4 regions of the Mesorhizobium sp. B264B1B genome follow, and region 1 is predicted to be linked to each of the others. Evidence: predicted binding sites of a transcription regulator. Region 1 holds the regulator's gene; each other region holds the start of a gene.
What was found. The regulator LexA, encoded in region 1, represses DNA repair genes until DNA is damaged. The targets are predictions, from matches to a motif close to TGTTCNNNNTGTGTTCNG.
Positions count from the first base shown of each region.

Region 1 (5,825 bases):
GTCGCATAGTCGCGGATCGCGGCTTCAGCCGAGGCCGCCGTCCAGTCGCCTGAAACCGCCTCGAGCGCGTCGTGAGCGCCACGCAGGACCTTGCGCGCATCGTCATTGAGCAGCAGGGCTGCCTTCTCATCGATCGGCAACGGCCGCGCGGCAAACAGGAAGGCAGCGCCATCGACGAGTTCGACCATCGTCTTGGCGCGCTCCTTCAGGCCCGGCAGCGCTGCCAGCAACTGCGCCCTGTTCTTGTCGTCGAGGCGTGCGGCCATCGCCGGGCCGCCCTCGAGATAGGGCAAGGTGGCAATGAAGATATCGAACAGCTCGGCATCGCCCATGCGGCGCATATGGACGCCGTTCAGCGCCTCCAGCTTGGCGAAATCGAAGCGGGCGGCGCCCTTGTTCACATCGCCGATGTCGAACCATGCGATCATGTCCTGGATCGACATGATCTCATCGTCGCCGTGGCTCCAGCCGAGCCGAGCCAGATAGTTCAGCAGCGCTTCGGGCAGGTAGCCCATGGCGCGGTAGGCCTCCACGCCCAGCGCGCCGTGCCGCTTCGACAGCTTGGCGCCGTCGGCGCCGTGGATCAGCGGTATGTGCGACATTGAAGGCACATCCCAGCCCATGGCGTTGTAGATCACGGTCTGGCGGGCGGCATTGGTCAGGTGGTCGTCGCCACGGATGATGTGGGTGACGCCCATGTCGTGGTCGTCAACGACGACGGCATGCATGTAGGTCGGATTGCCGTCCGAGCGCAGGATGATGAAGTCGTCCAGATCCTTGTTGGGAAAGCGCACGTCGCCCTGGACACGGTCATGCACCACCGTCTCGCCTTTGGTCGGCGCCTTGATGCGGATCGCGCCCTTGACGCCAGGAGGCGCCTGCGAAGGGTCGCGGTCACGCCAGCTTCCGTCATAGCGCGGCGGCAGGCCCTTGGCCCGCGCCGCGTCGCGCATTGCCTCAAGCTCGGCAGGGGTCTCGTAGCTGTAGTAAGCCTTGCCCATGCGCACCAGCTCCTCGGCCACCTCGCGATGGCGCGGCGCGCGCTCGAACTGCGAGACGGCGTCGCCGTCCCAGGTGAGGCCGAGCCAAGTCAGTCCTTCGAGAATGGCTGCTGTCGCCGCATCGGTGGAGCGCTCGCGGTCGGTGTCCTCGATGCGCAGCAGCATCGTACCGCCGGTGTGCTTGGCGTAGAGCCAGTTGAAGAGCGCCGTACGCGCGCCGCCGATGTGCAGGTAGCCGGTGGGCGAGGGGGCAAAACGGGTGACAACCTTGTCGGACATACAACTCTCGGGAAACGTCTGGAGCGGGGTGCGGATCACACGCACTTTCGCGCGTCGCGCGTTCATGTAGCATAGGGTGTCGAGGGCGCAAGGGGCAGACCCGATGGCTGGAGCGGGCCGGGGCGCGGAGGAAGGCGAGGACGTCGTTGCCGGCGTCAGCGAACGCGCTCTTTTTGCCATGCCCGCGCCCGCCTCATTGCCGCTGGCGTTGCCGCCCCTACAGCAGCCGGGCAAGTCGCCGCCGGCGGATGTTTCCACGCCGCCCGGCATTCCCGCAGCCGGCGCGGCCGTGCGTCTGCGCCGTGAGTTCGGCCGTGCTTCATGGCCTCGTCTGCGCAACGGCGTGGCCAGAGCGTCCGAGCTCGAACTCGATCGGGGCATAGCCTTCCTGCTCGTGCCGGTGTTCCTGGCATGCGGATCGATCGCCTATTTTTCGCTGGCGGCGGAGCCGGGCTTTGCCAAGCCTGTCGCGGTCGCGATCCTGATGTCGCTGTGCGCGCTCGTTTCACGCTCATGGCCGAAAACGCATCTGTGCTTCATGGCGGCGCTGTTGTGCGCGCTCGGCATGCTCGCCGGCAAAGTCGAGACGTGGCGAGCGGGAACGCGGATGCTGGGCTCGGAAATCTCCACGCAAATCACCGGCCGCGTCGTTTCGGTCGACCAGATGGAGACCGGGCGCATCCGGCTGACCATCGATGTGACATCGACCGCGCGGCCGAAACTACTCTACGCGCCGGAGCGCGTTCGCCTTTCGGCACGCAAGGTGCCGGCTGAAGTGACGGCCGGTTCGCTCGTGACCGGCTATGCCAGGCTGTTGCCGCCGACCGGACCGGTGCGGCCGGACAGCTACGACTTTTCCTTCGACAGCTACTTCGCCGGCATAGGCGCCAGCGGCTTCTTTCTCGGCAACCCCAAAATCGTCTCAGCCGATGACAGGCCGGTGTGGGCCGCCCTTTCAGCCGCCATCGAGAGTGCTCGCGAAAGCATTGCCGACCATATCAGGGGCAGCATCGGCGGTGCCGAGGGCGAGATCGCCGCGGCGCTGATCGTGGGTGTGCGCGCCGGGATTCCCGACGAGATCAATGAAGCGATGCGACGCACCGGCATCTACCACATCATCTCAATTTCCGGGCTGCACATGGCGCTGGTCGCCGGCACGGTCATGGGTCTGCTGCGTGGCGGCTTCGCGCTGTTCCCGAATTTTTCCTCCCGCCGGCCGGTCAAGAAATACGCGGCCGCGGCGGCACTTTTCTCGATCGCAGCCTATCTCGTCATTTCGGGCGTCGTTGTCGCCGCCGAACGCAGCTTCATCATGCTGGCGGTGATGCTGATCGCCGTTCTGTTCGATCGGGCGGCACTCACCATGCGCAATCTGGCTATTTCGGCGATCGCCGTCATCGTGGTGTCGCCGCACGAGGTAGTAGGGCCGAGCTTCCAGATGTCGTTCGCCGCCACCGCGGCCCTGGTCGGCGCCTATGCCGGCTGGTCGGATCACAAAGCCGACAAAGCGCGGACCCCGCCGCCGCAACGGACCTTGCCTGGCCTGCTGACGCGAAAATTGCTGCTGGCGACAGGTGGGCTGGCGATGACCTCGATTATCGCGGGAAGCGCCACGGCGCTTTTCGCCATCTGGCATTTCCAGCGCGTGTCGCCGCTCAGCCTGTTCGCCAATCTTGCCGTCATGCCGATCGTTTCGGTCGTGATGTTCCTTGCGGTTGCCAGCGCGCTGCTGATGCCGTTCGGGTTCGATGGACCATCCCTTTATCTGATGGGCAAGGGACTGACCGCGATGATCGCCATATCAGGATGGATCTCGCAACGCTCGCCGGTCGACGCGGTCGGGTTGATTTCGCAGCAATCCGTCCTTCTGGTGGCGATCGCCCTGGTCATCGCGACGATGGCCACGACATGGCTGCGGCTGGCGGCACTTCCCTTCGCGCTCGCCGGCCTGTTGACCGTCTCGGACACGCGCACGCCGGACGTGCTGATTTCGGAGGATGCCCGCCTGGTGGCGTTGCCGATCGGCGGCGGCGAGCTCGCGATCAACCGGGCGCGCCCGAACGAATTCACCGTCGGTAATTGGAAACGCGCGCTGAAGTCCGAAACCATCGTTGCGCCGGAACTGTTCGACAGCGGAGACCGACAGTTCGACATCTTCGATCCCGCGCAACTTCCCGCGGGAGCGCCTTTCTATTGCTTCACGGGCCTGTGCATGGCCCGGCATACCTCGGGGGCGATCATCGCGCAGGTGGAGGATCGCAAGGACGCCTGGAGGGCCTGCTCCTATGCGGATCTGATCGTCATCAACGACCCCGCGGGCTACGATCCCTGCCACAATCCGCTGGTTCTCGTCATCACCAAGCGGCAGCTCGCTCGTAAGGGAAGTGCCGCCGTCTTCTTCGACCGGCAATCGGCGACGGCACCGGCACGGGTCAGCTTTGCCGTCGACAGGCCATATCGGCCTTGGCACGAACAGCGAAAATTCTCACGCGAGGCAAGGGGACTGCCGCCTTACCGTAAACCCGAAAAGCCCACCGCCGACCCCGCTCAGTAGCGCCTGATCAGGCCGACCAGCTTGCCCTGCACCTTGACCCTGTCCGGTCCGAAAATACGTGTTTCATAGGCCGGATTGGCAGCCTCGAGCGCAATCGAAGCACCCTTTCGGCGGAAGCGCTTAAGCGTTGCTTCCTCCTCGTCCACCAGGGCCACGATGATCTCGCCGGGACTTGCGGTGTCGGCATTGCGGATGATGACCGTGTCGCCGTCGAAAATGCCGGCCTCGATCATCGAATCGCCCTTGACCTCCAGCGCATAGTGTTCGCCGCCCATGATCATGTCAGGCGGCACTGAAATGGAATGCGTCTGATGCTGGATGGCGTCGATCGGCACACCCGCTGCGATGCGACCCATGACCGGGATCGACACCGCTGAAACCGCATCGTCGTCATTGCCGGCAGCGGGCAGACGCGAAGACGTCGCCGGCTTGATCTGCCGGCTAGGGCTGCTGCCCTGTCCGAGGCTGCCCTGGATGACGCTCGGGGAGAACTTCTTTGCCGCGTTAAGACCCGGCGCGATCGAGTCCGGCAGGCGCAGCACCTCCAGCGCGCGCGCCCGGTTGGGCAGGCGGCGAATGAAGCCGCGCTCCTCCAACGCCGTGATCAGCCGATGAATTCCCGACTTGGAGGCGAGGTCCAGCGCTTCCTTCATCTCGTCGAAGGACGGCGGAATGCCGCTTTCCTTCAGCCGTTCATGGATGAACATCAAGAGTTCATGTTGCTTGCGCGTGAGCATGGCGGCCCCCAAAGGCATTGCACGAAGGGTCTGGAACCAGAATCAGAAAACAAACCCAGAACAAACACTATCTGTTCCAGTTGTGTTCCGCAACCATTTAAAGTTTAATGAATTTGTTAAGGCGACGGAAACGAAATGCCCTCCCGCAGCCAGCATCCTGCCAGCGCGGTCCGTCGTCAATGCGCTCCCGGGCCCTTTGAAACTATTTTGGTTAATGGCCTGTGGCCCGACCGGTCTCCACTCTTGGCACAAGCCTGCAAGCTGGGTGACCGGCAGGTGCGGGGTGCGTTTGGGCGGATTAGAAACCCCTGCGGCTCGTGAACGAAACGAAACCAAAATGCCAACTTCCTGCCGGAAAACGACGAGGCACCACCACTGGTCGCGATGGGCTGCGTTCGCTCGCTCCTTGCTTCCCGTTCGCTTGACGAAACCGTATAATAATGTACGGTTTTTGAAGAGGAACACCAATGACCACGCCGAAGCAGGCCGCGCGACGCGAACGGATAGAGGAGGCCGCCTATGCGGTGCTCCGGGAAACCGGCTACAAGAGCGCCTCCCTGCTTGCTATCGCCAAGCGGGCATCGGCCTCGAACGAAACCCTCTACAACTGGTACGGCAACAAGCAGACCCTGTTTCGATCCTTGATCGAAGCCAATGCGGGAGAGGCAAGGAAGCTGCTGGAGGACGCCCTTCACCAGGCGCGCGATCCGCTCGAAACCCTGAACTTGCTCGGGCCAGTCCTGCTGACCCTCGTGACGGGCGACAAGGCGGTGGCGCTCAATCGCGCCGCGGCCGGCGACGTCAACGATACAGGCACGCTTGGCCAATCGATCGCGCAATTCGGCCGCAATACCATAATGCCGCTTGTTGGCGACCTGCTTCGAACCGCAAGTCGGGCCGGCCTGATCGCCTGTGACGATCCTGCCGAAGCCGCCGACATCTACATCAGTCTTTTGATCGGCGATCTCCAGGTTCGCCGGATCGTTGGGGTGCTCGAGGAACTGCCTCGGGCGGAAATCGAGCAAAGATCGAACCGGGCGTTCACCCTGTTCTTGCGCCTCTATGCGGCCAGCCCTTGCCCGGGCGGCAAAACAGCCGGCCCGTTTCCAGGGCGCTCTTCTCACCGAGGAACATCGCGACCATGAGCAAAATTCCCGATCTCGCAGCGATCGAGGCAATGGACACCGCGGATCCGCTGCGTGCCATGCGTGACCGCTTCACCTTGCCCCAGGGGGTGATCTATCTCGACGGCAA
Region 1 covers NZ_JAIUIS010000020.1:37,135-42,959, forward strand. Annotated here, with positions in the region: gene gltX (glutamate--tRNA ligase) at 1-1,280, opposite strand, end outside; gene LB547_RS29075 (ComEC/Rec2 family competence protein) at 1,384-3,834, shown strand; gene lexA (transcriptional repressor LexA) at 3,828-4,571, opposite strand; gene LB547_RS29085 (TetR/AcrR family transcriptional regulator) at 5,039-5,716, shown strand; gene kynU (kynureninase) at 5,713-5,825, shown strand, end outside.

Region 2 (5,825 bases), on a different contig from region 1:
GAGTGAAGGCGCGTTTGAGACAAGTCAGCATGCCGAGCGCCAGCACGTCGACCTTGAGGATCTTGACCGCGTCGAGATCGTCCTTGTCCCATTCGACCATCTTGCGTTCCTCCATCGCCGTCTTGACGATGGGCACGATCTCGTCGAGCCGGTCCCTGGTGATGACGAAGCCGCCGACATGCTGGGAGAGGTGACGGGGAAAGCCCATGATCTCGTTGGCACGCTCCATCACGTGCCGCGATATGGGGTCGGCGCGATCGAGGCCGCCGGCCCGGGCTTCCTTCTCGCCGAGCTCCGAGGTCGACCAGCCCCAGATCGAGCCGGAGAGCGATGCCCTGACATCCTCGGACAGGCCCATCGCCTTCGACACTTCGCGCAGCGCCGAGCGGCCGCGATAGCTGATGACGGCGGCGGCCAGCGCGGTGCGCTTGGAGCTGTATTTCTCGTAGATATATTGGATGACCGTCTCGCGCTTTTCATGCTCGAAATCGACGTCGATGTCGGGCGGCTCGTTCCTCTCCTCGGAAATGAAGCGTTCGAACAGCGTGTCGATTCGCTCCGGCCCGACCTCGGTGATGCCGAGGCAGAAGCAGACGACCGAATTGGCGGCCGAACCGCGCCCCTGGCAGAGAATATCCTGGCTGCGGGCGAATTTGACGATGTCGTGGACGGTCAGGAAATAACGGGCATAGTTCAGGCGCTCAATAAGGGCGAGCTCTTCCTCGATGCGCCTCGTCACCGATTGCGGCACGCCCGAGGGATAGCGCCTGGCCGCCCCCTCCCGCGCCAACCTTTCCAGCTCCGCCTGCGGGCCGAGCCCTGATTGCGTCGGCTCGTCGGGGTAATTGTACTGAAGGTCGCTGAGCGAGAAGGTCAGCTCCTGCGCGAAGCGCAGCGTTTCGGCCAGTGCCTCCGGGTGCCTGCGGAACAGGCGCGCCATCTCCAGCGGCGGCTTCAGATGGCGCTCGGCATTCGCCGTGAGTTCCAGCCCGACCTCCGAAACGGGAATGTTGAGGCGAATCGCGGTCAGCACGTCCTGCAGCGGGCGCCGCTCGGCCGTGTGGTAGAGGACGTCGTTGGTCGCCATCAAGGGCAGGCCGGCCAGCTCCGCCATCGCCGCCGCCTGCTCGATCCTGAAGCGGTCGTTTCCCGCATAATCGGGCGAAACGCCAAGCCGCAGGTTTTTACCGAAACGGTCCTTGAGCTCGCCAAGCAGGGCTAGTGTGCCCTCGGCCCCCGCCGCCAGGTCGGGCAGGACCGACAGCGACATCAGATCCCCCCATTCGAGAAGGTCGTCGCGCCGCAGAAGGGTCGCGCCCTTTTCGTTCTCCTCGCGCAGATTGGCTTGCGTGAGCATGCGGCACAGATGCCCCCAGCCCTTGCGGTTCTGCGGATAGGCGAGAATATCAGGCGTGTCGTCGCAAAAAACCAGCCGGCTGCCGGGGTGGTAGGCAAGCGTCTCGACCTTGGCCTGCTGCCAGGCGCGCACCACACCCGCCACCGTGTTGCGGTCGGCGAGCCCGATCGCGGAGAACCCCATGAGCTTGGCCGCGACCACCAGCTCCTCCGGCTTGGAGGCGCCGCGCAGGAACGAGAAATTCGACTGGATGCCGAATTCCGCATAGGGAATGGCGGTCAGCGCGTTCATGCGAAGACCCCGTGCAGGAACCAGCGCGGCGGGATTTCAGAGCCGCCATAGAGACCTTGCCGGTAGAGCCAGTAGCGGCGGCCGTCGGCATCCTCGATGCGGAAATAGTCGCGTGTCGACGCCGCTTCGTCGCTCGAAAATTCACGCCACCATTCCGGCGCGATGCGTTCAGGGCCTTCGGCGCGGGCGACCCTGTAGAGCGCACGCCGCCAGCGGAAATTCAGCGGCGGTCCCTCGGGCATTTCGGTGGCCGGCACCTCAATCGGCTCGGGCGAGCGGAAAAGCCGGATCGGCCGCTCCGGCGGGAAGATGGTCATCGGCGCCTGCATCCTGTCCGGTTTCTTCGGCGGCGTGATGCGGCGCGGGGTTTCCGTGAAGGGGATGGTGGCGACGGCACGCTCGGGCAGATGGCTTTCCACGACGACCGGCTTGAGAACCGCGCCCTCGCCGAGCCGGGCGCGGATGCGGTCGGCGAACAGCGCGATATCGGCGCCGTCGTCGGTCGTTTTGCCTGTCAGGTCGGCCTGCGGCATGTCGAAGGCCGCCGCCGCCAGCACCGAAAGCCGCACCAGGTCGAAGCCATAGCCGGCATCGATATGCTGCTCGAGGGCGGCCAGCCGCTCATGGAACAATTTCTGGATCAGCCGGGGTTCGCGCATCGGTCGCGACGTGCCGAGCGCGATGCGGCTGACGGCGCCGTCGACGCGGAACAAGAGCAGCGCCAGGCCTCTCGCGCCTTCGCCGCGCCGCTCGAGGTCGATCTTCAGGGTCGTCGCCAGCATGCCCACCAGCCGTTCTATGTCCTCTGTCAGCGTGACGGGCTCGGCCAAATGGCGTTCGACCGAAAGCGGCGCGACGGGCAGGCGCGGCGACACCGCCTCGTCGAGACGGCCGAGCGCCTGGTCGAGGCGCAAGAGCAGGGAGGCACCGAAGCGGCGGGCGAGCGGCGCGCGCGGCGCGGCCATCACCGCGCCCGCCGTGCGCAGGCCAACACTTTCCAGGCTGGCGCGGGTTTCCGGCGCGATGCGTAGCGCCGCCAGCGGCAAGGGCGCCAGGAGCGCTTCCTCCTCGCCGCCGGCAACGATGCGGTCGCCGCAGAACCGCGCCGCCGCCCCGGCGGCGCCGGGTGTCGCGGCAAGGCCGGCACGGACGTCGAAGCCCTGATGGAAGAAGCGCGACAGGATCTCGTCCAGCATGGCGCGTTCGCCGCCGAAAAGATGGGTGCAGCCGGTGACGTCGAGAAACAGGCCGTCGGTCCCGTCGAGCGCCACCAGCGGGGTATAGCGGTCGCACCAGTCCGCAAGGCCTTCGAGCAGGCGCCGGTCGGCTTCGGCATCGGCCTCCATTATGTCGATCGACGGATGCATGGCGCGCGCATCGGCGATGCCCATGCCGGGCTTCAGATGCAGCGCCTCAGCCCGCTCGTCGAGGGCTAAGATGCGCTGCGCGTTGCTGTCGCGATGGCTGATCACCAGCGGCCGGTGATCCGATGGCCGGGAACGCCAGGACCGCCCCAGGCGCTGCCGCAGGATCCGTTCGGCCGCGAGATAGGGAAACCACAGGGACAGGATTCTTTGCTCGTTCTTCCCCAATCCGTCTTTCATCGAATATGCGTTCATCGGGGTTCCACTCCAATATGAATTGTCCTGGCAGGGCCGTGCGGCTCTTGCCGATGCTGATGGTGAAGGCGGGGCGGCCGATCGAGCCGGCAAGCGGCCCGGCGACCGTGTCGCGCGGCCCTGCCGGCGCCGGCGAGACGATGAGGCGGACGGGCGCCGCCGTCGGTTCGGGTTCGGCCGCCTGCCGCAGCAGGAAGACCGGCCGGCCGGCGCTCTGCGCGCGGGCGTGCAGCCGGCGCGTCGCGGTCAGGTCCAGCCGCTGCGGATTGCCGCGGACTTCAAGGATGACGGCGGCGAGCGCCGTCATGCGGGCCGCCTCCTCGGCGACCCACAGCGCATCGGCGAGCCTTGGCGCCTCGGAAAACAGCAATTGCTCCGGCTCGATGCCGAAGGCGGCGTGAAGGCCCCGGGCATAGGGAAAGCCCGCCTCGCGAAAAACCTCCTGGGTGCCGATCCACAGCACCGGCAATCGCGGCCCTTGCTTGAGGATCAGGCTGGGCTTGAGGATCAGGCTGGCGAGCGACAGGGCGAAGCCGGCGACCGCTCCGGCATCGCGGGTCTCGACGCCATGGATTTCGCTCAAGGCCGCTTTCGGCAGGCCGCCGCCCAAATCGCCGCCCCAATCGCCACCGAGGGCGGCATCGAGCCGGCCGATGCCGGTGCGCAGGAAAGCATCCGGCCTGGCTACGGCGATGCCGCGCCGGACCACGGTGCGGTCCGCGGCGGCCATGCCGGCGTCGGAAACCGCGCCGGCCGGCGCCTGCAGGCGCTCGGGCAGCGTTCCCTCGATCTTCGCGATCTGGCGGCGCAGGGCAAAAACAGTCTCCCGCGCCACGGCGCTCATCGCCATGACGGTCAGTGTCCACTCACAATTGTTCCTGTTATGTTCTTATAGATTCCAGAGGCGACCCGAAGAGTCAAGCAGACTCATGGGGGAATTTATTCCTCTCCGATAAGAGGGCCAACATTGGTCGGACAGCCGGCCGCGCCTCAAGCCATGCGAAACGGCTCCCGGTGCCGTAAGCAATCCTGGGGTTGGCCGCCGCGTCATTTGCCGATTGTGGCCCAAAAGCCTATATGCCGGGATCAAAGGACAAAGCATGGCCCGCATCTACAAGACCCGCATTTGGCACGACCAGCTTTCGCCGTCGATGGACGAGATCGAGTTCCTGGCGCTGGAGGCCTACGCCCATCTGCCCGAGGATTTTCGCAAGCTGACCGGCGAGATCGTCATCCAGATCGCCGAGTTCCCGACCGACGAGATCATGGACGACCTGTCGCTGGAAACGCCCTTCGACCTGCTCGGCCTATTCGAGGGACGCGGCATTGCCGAGCGCTGGAACCCGCAGACCGGCGAAGGCCCGAACCGCATCACGCTCTATCGCCGCGCCATCCTCGACTACTGGGCCGAGAACGAGGAGACTTTGGGCGACATCGTCACCCATGTGCTGATCCACGAGATCGGCCACCATTTCGGCCTGTCGGACGACGATATGGAGAAGATCGAAGAGGCAGCCGAGTGACCGGTTCTACGTCAGGCCGTCATTTCACAATGAGTGTGATGAAATGTTTTAATACGTTCTGCACAGTCTGCTCCCCGGTATGTCCTGCCACTGCCCATTGCGCAAAATGTCCATCAATGTACATGCGTGCGAGCCCGTAGACGAGCGCCCTCGCGGCTATCTGGGTCTCTGCCATGTCGTCCGACCGGAGCATGTTTCGCCGCTGTGCTTCTGCCATTGACGCTTCCATCAGCGAACGCACCGCTTCATTATCGTGACGCAGCGACTCCGAAGCATCCCAATCAATAAGATTGCGTGTCGAGATGATCTGGAAGTGGGTGGGGTTTCGAATTGCCCAGCGCAAATAGGCGATTCCAACAGCGGCAAAGCGTTCGATCGGATCGTCCGTCGCAACCTTCTCGACCGCATTCGTGATCTCCGAGCGGAATCGGCTCATTGCCTGCTCCGCGACAGCCGTCATCAACGCGGTCTTGTTGCTGAAGTGACGGAATGGCGCGCCGGGGGAAACCCCGGCACGTTTTGCGGCTTCGCGCACGCTCACATTGTCGGGGCCGCCTTCCTCGACCAGTTGAACCGCGGCATCGATCAGGACCTCCCGCAAATTGCCATGGTGGTAACCAGTGCGATGAGGCGCCTTGGCTTTTGCCATCTCTTTCCCTTCGTTCCGTGGAGCAGCTTCCCGCCTCTGTAGCATGATTCCGCGATTTATGTAATCGCCGTTTACAATCCCGGCCAGAGGATGTAAGCAGTGATTACAGACGGGATCGGAACAGGCCTGCGGTCTTCGCGGTTCCCGAATTCCCAGCTGAGGAGACGAACATGCTCGCCAGAACAGCCCCACCCAGCCCGCAATCGGTCATTTCGCATCAGAGTCCAGCCGAAGAACTTCAGCAGGAGAATTTCGCGATTGTTCAGTCGAGCGCGACCGTGCCCAGCCTCACGCTTTATCGGCTTGCCGCCGTCGCCGGGATGGGAAGCGCGCTTATTCTTCTGGTCAACGCGGCTAAACGCAGCTCGCTCATCGCGACCACCGAT
Region 2 covers NZ_JAIUIS010000007.1:261,861-267,685, reverse strand. Annotated here, with positions in the region: gene LB547_RS16935 (error-prone DNA polymerase) at 1-1,648, opposite strand, end outside; gene LB547_RS16930 (DUF6504 family protein) at 1,645-3,120, opposite strand; gene LB547_RS16925 (ImuA family protein) at 3,062-4,117, opposite strand; gene LB547_RS16920 (metallopeptidase family protein) at 4,368-4,790, shown strand; gene LB547_RS16915 (TetR/AcrR family transcriptional regulator) at 4,810-5,439, opposite strand; gene LB547_RS16910 (hypothetical protein) at 5,610-5,825, shown strand, end outside.
Region 2: a site for LexA is predicted at 4,141-4,158, ahead of LB547_RS16925 (ImuA family protein). Genes of this name have one in related genera too.

Region 3 (5,825 bases), on a different contig from region 1:
CCGAAGGCGATCCCCGCGCCACGGCGCTTTTGGCGGCCATCGACAACACCGACAGAACATTGCGATCGCTGGAAATCGCCGCCATTGCCGCGACCGGCGCCCGCCCGAACGTCGACTTTGCCCTGGCCGTTCTGACGCGCAGCCTCGACCTGCCGCGCGATGCGCCGTTCCAGCTGTTCGCGCTTGGGCGCAGCGTTGGCTGGGCCGCCCACATGGTCGAACAGGCAATGAGCGGCGGCAGCATCAGGCCGCGCGGTCGCTATGAGGGATTATTGCCGTAGGATCGGAAGAAAAGCGCTGCGCGCTCACGACATGGTGTCGAGCTTGCGCTGCATGGCCGCGATCTGGTCCTTCAACTGCTGCAGATCGTCGGGTTTTTCCGGCGTTTCCTTCCTGGCCGGTTCGGCGGGGGCCGCCGCAGGTGCCGAGCCTGCCGGCGGGAAAGGCGTGAACAGCCGCATGGCATTCTGGAACATTTCCATGTTGCGGCGCGTCTGCTCCTCCAGCGCCTTGATCGGCGTGGCCATCTTCATCATGTCGAGTGGTGACTTGCCGATGGCGCCCTTCATCTGCTCGCGGAAGCGCTCCTGTTCCTTGGAGAAGGCGATCATCGACTGTTCGAGGAAGCTCGGCACGATCATCTGCATCTGGTCGCCGTAGAAGGCGATCAACTGGCGCAGGAACGGGATCGGCAGCATGTTCTGCCCGTCCTTGTTCTCCAATTCGAAGATGATCTGGGTCAGAACCGGATGCGTGATGTCGTCGCCGGTCTTGGCGTCCTGCACCGTGAACTCTTCGCCCTTCTTGACCATTTCGGCCAGGTCCTCGAGCGTCACATAGGTGCTGGTGCCGGTGTTGTAGAGCCGGCGATTGGCATATTTCTTGATGACGATCGGATCGTCTTTCGCAGCCATCTGCATCCTCCCCGGACACCGGCGCGCCTGAGTAAGCCGCCGGTAACGATTGCGCCCGTTCAAAGGATATGCGCAAAAGCGTCACAATTCCAAGCAGTTTGTGCAGTGCGGGATTAATTATCGCTGCATGGCCGGTGAAATATGCTGCGCAGCAGCGGACAGCTTGATGTCGCGGCCATGCGCAGCTTGCTTGCGACGCATGGGTGCCCTGCCGATTTCCGGTTTGACTCGGGGTTGGGAAAGGGCAAGAAAAGTCTTCAATGACAGAACATCAGCTTGAAGTTTGGAGAACAGAATGCCCGCTTCCAATGCCATCGTCGTCGCCAGCGCGGCGCGCACACCGGTCGGTTCCTTCAACGGCGCTTTCGCCGCCACCCCGGCTCACGAGCTTGGCGCCGTCGTCGTAAGGGAATTGTTGTCGCGCGCCGGCGTCGAGGCGGCCGAAGTCGACGAGGTCATTCTTGGCCAGGTGCTGACCGCGGCCCAAGGGCAGAACCCCGCCCGCCAGGCTTCGATCCTCGCCGGGCTGCCCAGGGAGACCACCGCCTGGGGCCTCAACCAGGTGTGCGGCTCGGGCCTGCGCGCCATCGCGCTCGGCATGCAGCAGATCGCCACCGGCGATGCCAAGGTGGTTGTCGCCGGCGGCCAGGAATCGATGTCGATGTCGCCGCACGCCCAGCATCTGCGCGCTGGCGTCAAGATGGGCGACTACAAGATGATCGACACCATGATCAAGGATGGACTGTGGGATGCCTTTAATGGCTATCACATGGGCAACACGGCCGAGAACGTCGCCCGCCAGTTCCAGATCACCCGCGAGGACCAGGACCAGTTCGCGCTGGCCTCGCAGAACAAGGCCGAGGCCGCGCAGAAGGCCGGCCGGTTCAAGGACGAGATCGTCGCCTTCACCATCAAGGGCAAGAAGGGCGATACAATTGTCGACCAGGACGAATACATCCGCCATGGCGCGACGCTGGATGCCATGACCAAACTGAAGCCGGCCTTCGACAAGGACGGCACTGTGACCGCCGCCAATGCCTCCGGCATCAACGACGGCGCCGCCGGCGCGCTTTTGATGAGCGAAGCGGAAGCTGCCAGGCGGGGCATCACCCCGCTGGCGCGCATCGTCTCCTGGGCGACCGCGGGCGTTGACCCGGCGATCATGGGCACCGGTCCGATTCCCGCCTCGCGAAAAGCGCTGGAAAAGGCCGGCTGGTCGGTCGGCGATCTCGACCTGATCGAGGCCAACGAGGCTTTCGCCGCGCAGGCCTGCGCGGTCAACAAGGACATGGGCTGGGATCCCTCGATCGTCAACGTCAATGGCGGCGCCATCGCCATCGGTCATCCGATCGGCGCCTCTGGCGCGCGCATTTTCAACACGCTGGTCCACGAGATGCGCCGAAGAGGTGCCAAGAAGGGTCTCTCCACCCTGTGCATCGGCGGCGGCATGGGCGTCGCCATGTGCGTCGAAGCGCTCTAAAAGAGAAGTGAATGGGGAGTAGCGAATAGGGAAGAACGGCGTCGGCGCAATGGGATATCTGATCCCTGCTCGTCATTCGCTACTCCCTGTTCACTCTCCCAACCAAAGGGAGGGAGCGCATGACCAAGGTTGCAATCGTCACGGGCGGATCGCGCGGCATCGGCGCGGCAATATCGATGGCGCTGAAGGAAGCCGGCTATTCGGTTGCCGCCAACTACGCCGGCAATGATGAGGCGGCGAGCAAGTTCACGGCCACAACCGGCATCAAGACCTACAAATGGTCGGTCGCCGACTACGACGCCTGCGCCGCCGGCATCAAGCAGGTCGAGGCCGATCTGGGCCCGGTCGCGGTGCTGGTCAACAATGCCGGCATCACGCGCGACGCAATGTTCCACAAGCTGACGCGTGAGCAGTGGAAGGAGGTCATCGACACCAATCTCTCCGGCGTTTTCAACATGACGCATCCGCTGTGGAGCGGCATGCGCGACCGCAAGTTCGGCCGCGTCATCACCATCTCCTCCATCAATGGCCAGAAGGGCCAGGCCGGCCAGGTCAACTACTCCGCGGCCAAGGCCGGCGACATCGGTTTCTCGAAGGCTCTGGCCCAGGAAGGAGCCCGCGCGGGCATCACCGTCAACATCATCTGCCCAGGCTATATCGCCACCGAAATGGTCCGGGCGATCGACGAGAAGGTGCTCAACGAACGCATCATCCCGCAAATCCCGGTCGGGCGCCTCGGCGAGCCGGAGGAGATCGCGCGCTGCGTCGTCTTCCTCGCCTCCGAGGACGCCGGCTTCATCACGGGATCGACCATCACCGCCAATGGCGGCCAGTACTTCGCCTGAGGTCTCGCCGGGCTGCCGGCTTCCCGGTGCCGATTGAAAGGGGGCTCGTTCGCCATCCGCTTCGGATGTCCGTGACGCCGTCCGATGACGGCTGTCGGTCTGCTGTTCCAATCCGGCACGCAAAGGTTAATGGCGGCAGCGGGTATTGTGCAAAACTACCTGGACAAGCTGTGCATTGTCGGTGGAAAACCTGTGCGCAACACTACATCTTGTCGTGAACAAACAGGGAAAATCCCGACATCGCCGATTCGTCGCCCTTTCGTTCCATGTTTGGCCGCAATGTTAACGAGAGCAGTCGCAATCGCCTGTCAAACTGTTAATTTCTATTAAGAAAGTTCAACAATTTCATAAGCTTGGATGAAGCAAGGCGGGCTGCCACACGGCTTTGCCGGCGAAAGTTAACGGCGGCTCTCGCCTAGCATGAAACGGGCCAATTCCGTGATTCAGCATGTGGTGAGAATCATCAGCCACAACTCCACATCTAGCCGTGAACAAAACATGAATCCGGGCGAGTCAGCGATTCGTCGCCGATTCGTTCCAGACTCGTTCCAACCCTTAATCAGCAGCCGAACCGAAGCTTGACGAAGGCGGCTTCGAGCCGCCAGCGGAACATTCCGCTTTCGCTTCGCGCCTGAAATCCCTATGTGTCGCCTGTCATACGCGCCACCCGAGGCGTGCTCCCGACAATGAGAGGCCAGAAAGCCTTATTTCCGAGCCGATGAACATCCATCCGAAACCCACCGAGCCGCTGATCCTGTCGGGTCGCGACGTGACTGCCGTGCTTGGGCCGACCAACACAGGCAAGACCCATCTCGCCATCGAGCGCATGGTGGCGCATGAAAGCGGCATCATCGGCCTGCCGCTCAGGCTCTTGGCGCGAGAGGTCTATACCCGCGTCTGCGAAAAGGTCGGTGCCCACAAGGTGGCGCTCATCACCGGCGAGGAGAAGATCCAGCCGCCAGGCGCCAGATATTCGGTCTGTACCGTCGAAGCCATGCCGCGCGAGACCGATGCCGCCTTCGTCGCCATCGACGAGGTGCAGCTTGCCGGGGACCTCGAGCGCGGCCACATCTTCACCGACCGCATCCTGCATCTGCGCGGCCGCCAGGAGACGCTGCTGCTCGGCGCCGCCACCATGCACGGCATCTTGCAGCGCCTGTTGAAAGGCGTCTCGGTGGTGACACGACCGCGGCTGTCACATCTGGCCTATGCCGGTTCGAAGAAGCTGACCCGCTTGCCCCGGCGCACAGCGATCGTCGCCTTCTCCGCCGACGAGGTCTATGCCATCGCCGAACTGATCCGCCGCCAGCAGGGCGGTGCGGCCGTCGTGCTTGGCGCGCTCTCGCCCCGCACCCGCAACGCCCAGGTGGCGCTGTTTCAGTCGGGCGACGTCGATTATCTCGTCGCGACCGATGCCATCGGCATGGGCCTTAACCTCGATCTCGACCATGTCGCCTTCGCCCAGAACCGCAAGTTCGACGGCTATCAGTATCGCAACCTGACGGCGGCCGAACTTGGCCAGATCGCCGGGCGCGCCGGCCGGCACCTGCGCGACGGCACCTTTGGCGTCACCGGCCAGGTCGACCCGCTGGACGAGGAATTGGTCAAGAAGATCGAAAGCCACGACTTCGACCCCGTGAAGGTTCTGCAGTGGCGCACAGCGCGTTTCAATTTCGCCAGCCTCGACGCGCTGAAGCGCTCGATCGAGACCAATGCCCCGGTGGAGGGCCTGACCCGTGCGCTGCCGGCAGTCGATGCGCAGGCGCTTGAGCACCTGTCGCGTGACGAGGACATCAGGGCGCTCGCCACCGACGCAAGGCGCGTCGCGCTGCTGTGGGAGGCCTGCGCGCTCCCCGACTACCGCAAGATAGCGCCGGCCCAGCACGCCGACCTCATTGCGTCGATCTACATGGACCTCGCCAGGCATGGCCATGTCGACGAGAATTACATGGCCGAGCAGGTGCGCCGCGCCGACACCACCGAGGGCGACATCGATACGCTGTCGCATCGCATCGCCCAGATCCGCACCTGGACATTCGTGTCGAACCGGCCCGGCTGGCTGGCCGATCAGGCACACTGGCAGGAAAAGACGCGCGAAATCGAAGACAGATTGTCGGATGCGCTGCATGAGCGGTTGACGAAACGCTTCGTAGACCGCAGGACTTCCGTCCTCATGCGGCGCCTTAGAGAAAATACCATGCCTGAAGCCGAAATAAGCCCAACCGGAACCGTCCTCGTCGAAGGCCACCATGTCGGCGAGTTGCAGGGGTTCCGTTTCACCGCCGATCAGAGCGCTGGCGGCGAAGACGCCAAGGCCGTGCGCGCGGCCGCCCAGAAGGCGCTGGCGGCGGAGTTCGAGGCACGCGCCGAACGCTTCGGCGCCTGCGCCAATGGCGACATCGCGCTCGGTTCCGACGGCACGCTGCGCTGGATCGGCGCGCCGATCGGCACGCTTGTTGCCGGCGAGGACGCGCTGAAGCCGCGCCTGGTGCTTTTGGCCGATGAACAGCTGACCGGCCCGGCGCGTGACAAGGTCGCGGCGCGTGCCGAGCGCTTCGTCAATTTCCAGATCGAATCCCTGCTGAA
Region 3 covers NZ_JAIUIS010000008.1:169,743-175,567, forward strand. Annotated here, with positions in the region: gene LB547_RS18245 (citrate synthase) at 1-281, shown strand, start outside; gene phaR (polyhydroxyalkanoate synthesis repressor PhaR) at 306-914, opposite strand; gene LB547_RS18255 (hypothetical protein) at 1,032-1,229, opposite strand; gene LB547_RS18260 (acetyl-CoA C-acetyltransferase) at 1,210-2,394, shown strand; gene phbB (acetoacetyl-CoA reductase) at 2,514-3,239, shown strand; gene LB547_RS18270 (helicase-related protein) at 3,958-5,825, shown strand, end outside.
Region 3: a site for LexA is predicted at 3,773-3,790, ahead of LB547_RS18270 (helicase-related protein). Genes of this name have one in related genera too.

Region 4 (5,825 bases), on a different contig from region 1:
GCCAACCGACCCGACCGGCCGCCCTTCGCCGGCCCAGCGTGGGAGGAGTTTTGATATGCCGCAGATCATTTTCTTCGCCGTCGTCGGGATCGCCGCTTATTTTGGCTACCGCACCTTCATCCGCGAGGCCGAGCGCGTAACCGCCAAGGTGCGGCGCACCGAAAAGCAGACGGCAAACGGCGCGATGGGGACGCTGGTGAAGGATCCGAAGACCGGCGAGTACCGGCTGGCCAAGGACTGATCCTCATTTCACTCGCAATCGAGAGCCTGGAATCCGGCCGGCGCGTCCGGATGTGGCCGGCGCCCGCCAAGATAAACCTCGCTCTGCATGTCACCGGCAGGCGCGATGACGGGTATCATCTGATCGAAAGCCTGGCGGTGTTCACGCGCTTTGGTGACAGGATCGAGATCGCGCTTGCCGAGCGAGACGATTTCAGCGTGTCCGGCCGCTACGGTCCGGATGTTCCCGTCGACGGCAGCAATCTGGTGCTCAGGGCGCGTGACGCGCTGCGGCAGGCAGCCGGTCCTCGCGGCACGCCGCCGGTCGCCATCAAGCTCGAAAAGAACCTGCCCGTCGCTTCCGGCGTCGGCGGCGGGTCGAGCGATGCGGCAGCAGTTCTGCGCGGGCTTGCGGCAAGCTGGCAACTCGACATCGACGATGTCGCGCTGGCGCGGATCGGGCTTTCGCTCGGCGCCGACATTCCCATGTGCCTGGCGGCCAGGCCGCTGATTGCACGCGGCATCGGCGAGGAGCTGTCGATCGTGCCGGATTTCTCGGCGCTCGGATTGGTGCTGGTCAATCCCGGCAAGGCGGTCTCGACAGCCGACGTATTCAACGCGCTGTCGCGGCGCGACAATGAAGCGCTGCCGCCGCTGCCGCGCGTGGTCGACTTCCACAGCCTGCGCAACTGGTTGGAGATTACGCGCAACGACCTCGAGCCGGCGGCCCGCGCCATCGAGCCCGCCATCGGCAAGGCACTTTCTGTTCTGAACAAGGCCGGAGCCGGTTTTGCCCGCATGTCGGGTTCCGGCGCCACCTGCTTCGGCTTGTTCGAGACCGGCAACGTCGCCAAGCGCGCGGCCGCCGATATCCGTGCCCGGCAACCCGATTGGTTCGTCGCCGCGACGCGCAGCATGACGGCGGAGGCAGATGCCCATGGCCAGGACTGACGAGAGCCGTTCCTTCATTCCGGTCCGCATCGCGGTGCTGACCGTTTCCGACACGCGCAGCCTTGCCGACGACAGGTCCGGCCAGACGCTGGCCGACCGCATCGCGGAAGCCGGCCACATCCTTGCCGCCCGCGATATCGTCACCGACGATGGAGACAAGATCCGCAACAAGGTGCTCGGCTGGTCGAAGGATGATGGGATCGATGTGGTCATCACCACCGGCGGCACCGGCTTCACCGGGCGCGACGTGACGCCGGACGCGCTGGAGCCGATCTTCGAAAAGCGCATGGATGGTTTTTCCGAGGTGTTCCACCGCATTTCCTACGACAAGATCGGCACCTCCACGATCCAGAGCCGGGCGACCGGCGGCGTCGTCAACGCCACCTTCGTCTTTGTGCTGCCGGGCTCGCCCGGCGCCTGCAAGGATGCCTGGGACGGCATCTTGAAGGCGCAGCTCGACTACCGGCACATGCCCTGCAACTTCGTCGAGATCATGCCGCGCCTGGACGAGCACCTGCGGCGCGGCATGTCGGCTCCGTGAAAGCCGAGGCAAGGCGCTGGTTTCACGCCGCGTTTGCCAGGCAGAACACCGCCTTCGCCTTCGAAAGACCATTCCAAACCGGATGCGGCAGAACGTATCGTCTCGCGGCGGCGGCCATCGCCGTTGAAGACGGGCGGACGCGATGACAGTGCATAATGGCGGGTGCCATTGCGGCAACATACACCTTCGATTTTCAACCGAGCTCGATCCATCGACAATCGAGGTTCGCGCCTGCCAGTGCTCGTTCTGTACCAAGCATGGCTCGCGCGCCGTCGCCGATCCGGACGGCAGGCTGATCATCTCAGTCAAGGACATCCAGCGATTGAAGAAATACCGTTTTGGATTGGGGACGGCCGACTACCTGATCTGCGGTGAATGCGGTGTCTATACCGCCGCAATCGCCGGAGAGGACGATGCCAGGGCAATCGTCATCATCAACGCCCTGGACGATCAAAGGTCGTTCAGTCAGGAACCGATCCCGGTCGACTACGACGCGGAAAGCAAGGCAGAGCGTCAAGCCAGACGTCGTCTTCGCTGGATGCCTGTCGAGATGCGTTTTAGCGAATGACCGGCTCGCCGTGGAAGCACCGGCGCGAGGACCGCGAGACACCGAAACCACTTCCATCATCAGCCGCGGCCTGCGCGCCGGCACCCGCGTGATCGGAAACTGGCTGCGCGTCACATGTGCAACGCACGTAGACAGAGCAGCTGCAAAATCATTTGGACGGGCGGTGCTCTTGTTTTGCCGGAGCGGCCCAGATTTCGGCATCCAGCCGCTTGGTCGCCAGGCCGCGAGCGAGAGCCTCGGCGCTGCCGGCTCTTTTCGACAAGGATGTGGCCTGGCGCTTGCTGATCAGCAGCCCGTCGGCCAAGGCACGGTTTCCCGAGAAGATACGGGCCAGGAATGGCGCGCGGCCGGCGCGTGTGCGTGAAAACCGCGCCGCCATGGTTTGCCTCGCTGTATGCGCAACGACCTCGTCGATCCATCCGTCGACCAGCCGCGCGCCCGGTTCCAGCAGCAACAGCCAATCGCCTTTCGCGTGCCGGATGGCCGCCGCGACGCCGTCGGTCGCATACTGGCACCCGGCATGCTCGGCGACGCGATGGGTCTGGTCGGTGGAACCGGTGTCGCAAACGATGACCTCGCGCACCACGCCCTCGACCGCGCCGCCGATCAGCGTCGCCAGGGTGCGAGCGAGGCCCTCCTCGTCATTGTGGGTCTCTATGAGAACGGTGAGCATCATTTGCCGAATAGCGGAAAGCGGAACGCAGCGCCAGTTTTTGCGGCGCACCATAGAAAGTTCTTGCTTTGTTCTCGTTCGGCAAATAGGATTAAATTCATGAGCAGAGCGATTCGAAACAACATGGACAGTCCCTGGGAGCGGGCGAAGATGGAACCGATCATGCGCGCCGACATTGCCGCCTTCGGAGCAGGACGAGCCGAAATAGCCAATGCTATGATCGAGCAGAGCGGCATGCGCGTGCGTCCGGACCGCAACCGCGGCCGGTCGGCAGGCATCAACCCGTCCGGCCGGTTCGAGCCGGTCAGCCGGCATGTCTTCGACGATGGCTGGAACTCGCTGGAGGAACTGCCTCCCTTCAAGACCGAGGTGCAGGTCGAGAAGCCGCGTACCATAATCACCCGCAATGAATCGCCCGACATCTCCTTCGACCGCTCGATCAATCCCTATCGCGGCTGCGAGCATGGCTGCGTCTATTGCTTTGCGCGGCCGACGCACAGTTTCATGGGCCTGTCGCCGGGGCTGGATTTCGAATCCAAACTGTTCGCCAAGCCCGACGCGGCGCGCCTGCTCGACAAGGAACTGTCGAAGGACGGTTACCAGCCGCGAACCATCGCCATCGGCACCAATACCGATCCCTACCAGCCGATCGAGAAGCAGTACCGGATCATGCGCGAGATCCTCGAAGTGCTGGAGGCGCGCGGCCACCCGGTCGGCATCGTCACCAAATCCGCCCTGGTGACGCGCGATATCGACATCTTGTCACGCATGGCTGAACGGGGCCTCGCCAAGGTGGCGTTGTCGGTGACCACGCTCGACCGCATGCTGGCGCGCACCATGGAGCCACGGGCCTCGACGCCGGCCAAGCGGCTGGAGGCGATCAGGCAGCTTGCGGATGCCGGCATCCCTGCTTCGGTCATGGTCGCGCCGATCATCCCCGGGCTGACCGATCAGGAGATGGAACGCATCCTCGATTCGGCGCACCATGCCGGCGCACGCGAGGCGGGCTATGTCGTGCTGCGCCTGCCGCTCGAGGTCAGCCCGATCTTCAAGGACTGGCTGCTGCGCCACTATCCCGACCGCTATCGCCATGTGATGTCGCTGATCCGCTCGATGCGCGAGGGCAAGGATTACGATTCGGAATGGGGCAAGCGCATGAAGGGCGCGGGTCCTTACGCCTGGCAGATCGGCCGGCGCTTCGAAATCACCGCCAAGCGGCTCGGTCTCAATGCCGAGCGGCGCACGCTGCGGACCGACCAGTTCGTCGCCGCCGGCAAGGACCAGGAGCAGTTGATGCTGCTTTGAACGACCGCGGCTGTTTGCCGCCGTGGCGAAAAAATCCCGTCCGGCCTGCCCCGGCCTGCAGACGGTGCCCTCCCGGTCCGGCGCCCCACCCGACCCGGAGGGACTTGCGGAGAATCAGAGCCGATGCGAACCTCGCCGCAACATGGCTCGCGCGCGTTCTGATTCTCCGCCTCTCTTCGAAATCGTCGAGAAACCCGATTTCTCCTTCGAGACGAAGGCGATGGCCGAAGGCCTGTGGCCGGTCGCGGGGATGGACGAGGCCGGACGCGGCCCGCTGGCCGGACCGGTGGTGGCGGCTGCGGTCGTGCTCGACCCTGCCAACATCCCCGACGGCCTCGACGATTCCAAACGGCTCAGCCATTTGCAACGCGAGGCGCTGTTCGTGCGCATCATCGGCTCCGCGCTCGGCGTGTCGATGGCCTCGGTCAGCGCCGAGGGCATTGACGGCAGTAACATCCTCAAGGCGAGCCTGGAGGCGATGCGCCGTGCGGTCGCCGGCCTGCCGGTGCAGCCGAAGCTCGCGCTTGCCGATGGGCGCGACGTGCCGCCGGGCCTGCCTTGCACGGGGCGCGCGCTGATCAAGGGCGACCAGCGCTCGCAATCCATCGCCGCCGCCTCGATCGTCGCCAAGGTGATGCGCGACCGCATGATGTGCGGCTGCGGCAGCCATCACCAGCACTATGGCTTCGAAGTGCATATGGGCTATGCCACGGTCCGCCATCGCACCGCGATCGAGACGCACGGGCCGGTGGCGCGGCTGCACCGCGTGTCGTTCGCGCCATTCAGGCTTGAAGGTGCCGAGGTGGTGGAAGAAGAGAGCTTCGCCGGGCTGGAGTGAGCCGGCAGCGATATAGCTGATCTCCCCCCTCGTGGGGGAGATGTCCGGCAGGACAGAGGGGGGCGCGAAAGATCGCTACCTTCCAGAACTACTTCTACTCACGCAGAAGTCGCAAGGCAGCGCAGGGATTGTCTGAGGGATTGTCTGACAGGCTGGCGGGACAGCGCCCCCCTCTGCCCTGCCGGGCATCTCCCCCACGAGGGGGGAGATTGGCAGCTTCTGCGCACTGCTCCAACAAAAAAGCCGCCAGGTTGCCCAGGCGGCTTTTGATTGTTCTGCGTCGGTCAAGGCTCAGTTCAGCTTCGCCTTCACATCCTGGAGCGCGGATTTGAACAAATCCGCGCCGGCCTTGGCGTCGATCTTGCCGGCGAGCAGCGTGCGAGCGGCTTCGACGGCGATGTCGACGGCGCTGGCGCGCACTTCGCCGATCGCCTCGCGCTCGGCCTGGCCGATCTTCTGTTCGGCAAGAGCGGTGCGCCGCGCGACGTAGTCCTCGGTCTTCTTGTGCGCCTCGGCGGCGAGCAGTTCGGCTTCGCGCTTGGCCGCGGCGACGATGTCCGCGGCCTCCTGCTCGGCTTCCTTGCGCTTGCGCTGGTATTGGCCAAGCAACTGCTGGGCCTCCTCGCGCAGCCTGCGCGCCTCGTCAAGCTCGCTGCTGATCCTGGCGGCGCGGGCATCGAGCGCCTTGGCGATCAGGCGGGGCACCTTGATGTAGATGGCGATACCCAAA
Region 4 covers NZ_JAIUIS010000005.1:135,651-141,475, reverse strand. Annotated here, with positions in the region: gene LB547_RS12215 (hypothetical protein) at 56-241, shown strand; gene LB547_RS12210 (4-(cytidine 5'-diphospho)-2-C-methyl-D-erythritol kinase) at 292-1,170, shown strand; gene moaB (molybdenum cofactor biosynthesis protein B) at 1,157-1,711, shown strand; gene LB547_RS12200 (GFA family protein) at 1,854-2,279, shown strand; gene LB547_RS12195 (glycosyltransferase) at 2,428-2,952, opposite strand; gene LB547_RS12190 (PA0069 family radical SAM protein) at 3,103-4,257, shown strand; gene LB547_RS12185 (ribonuclease HII) at 4,400-5,095, shown strand; gene LB547_RS12180 (F0F1 ATP synthase subunit B) at 5,387-5,825, opposite strand, start outside.
Region 4: a site for LexA is predicted at 3,011-3,028, ahead of LB547_RS12190 (PA0069 family radical SAM protein). Genes of this name have one in related genera too.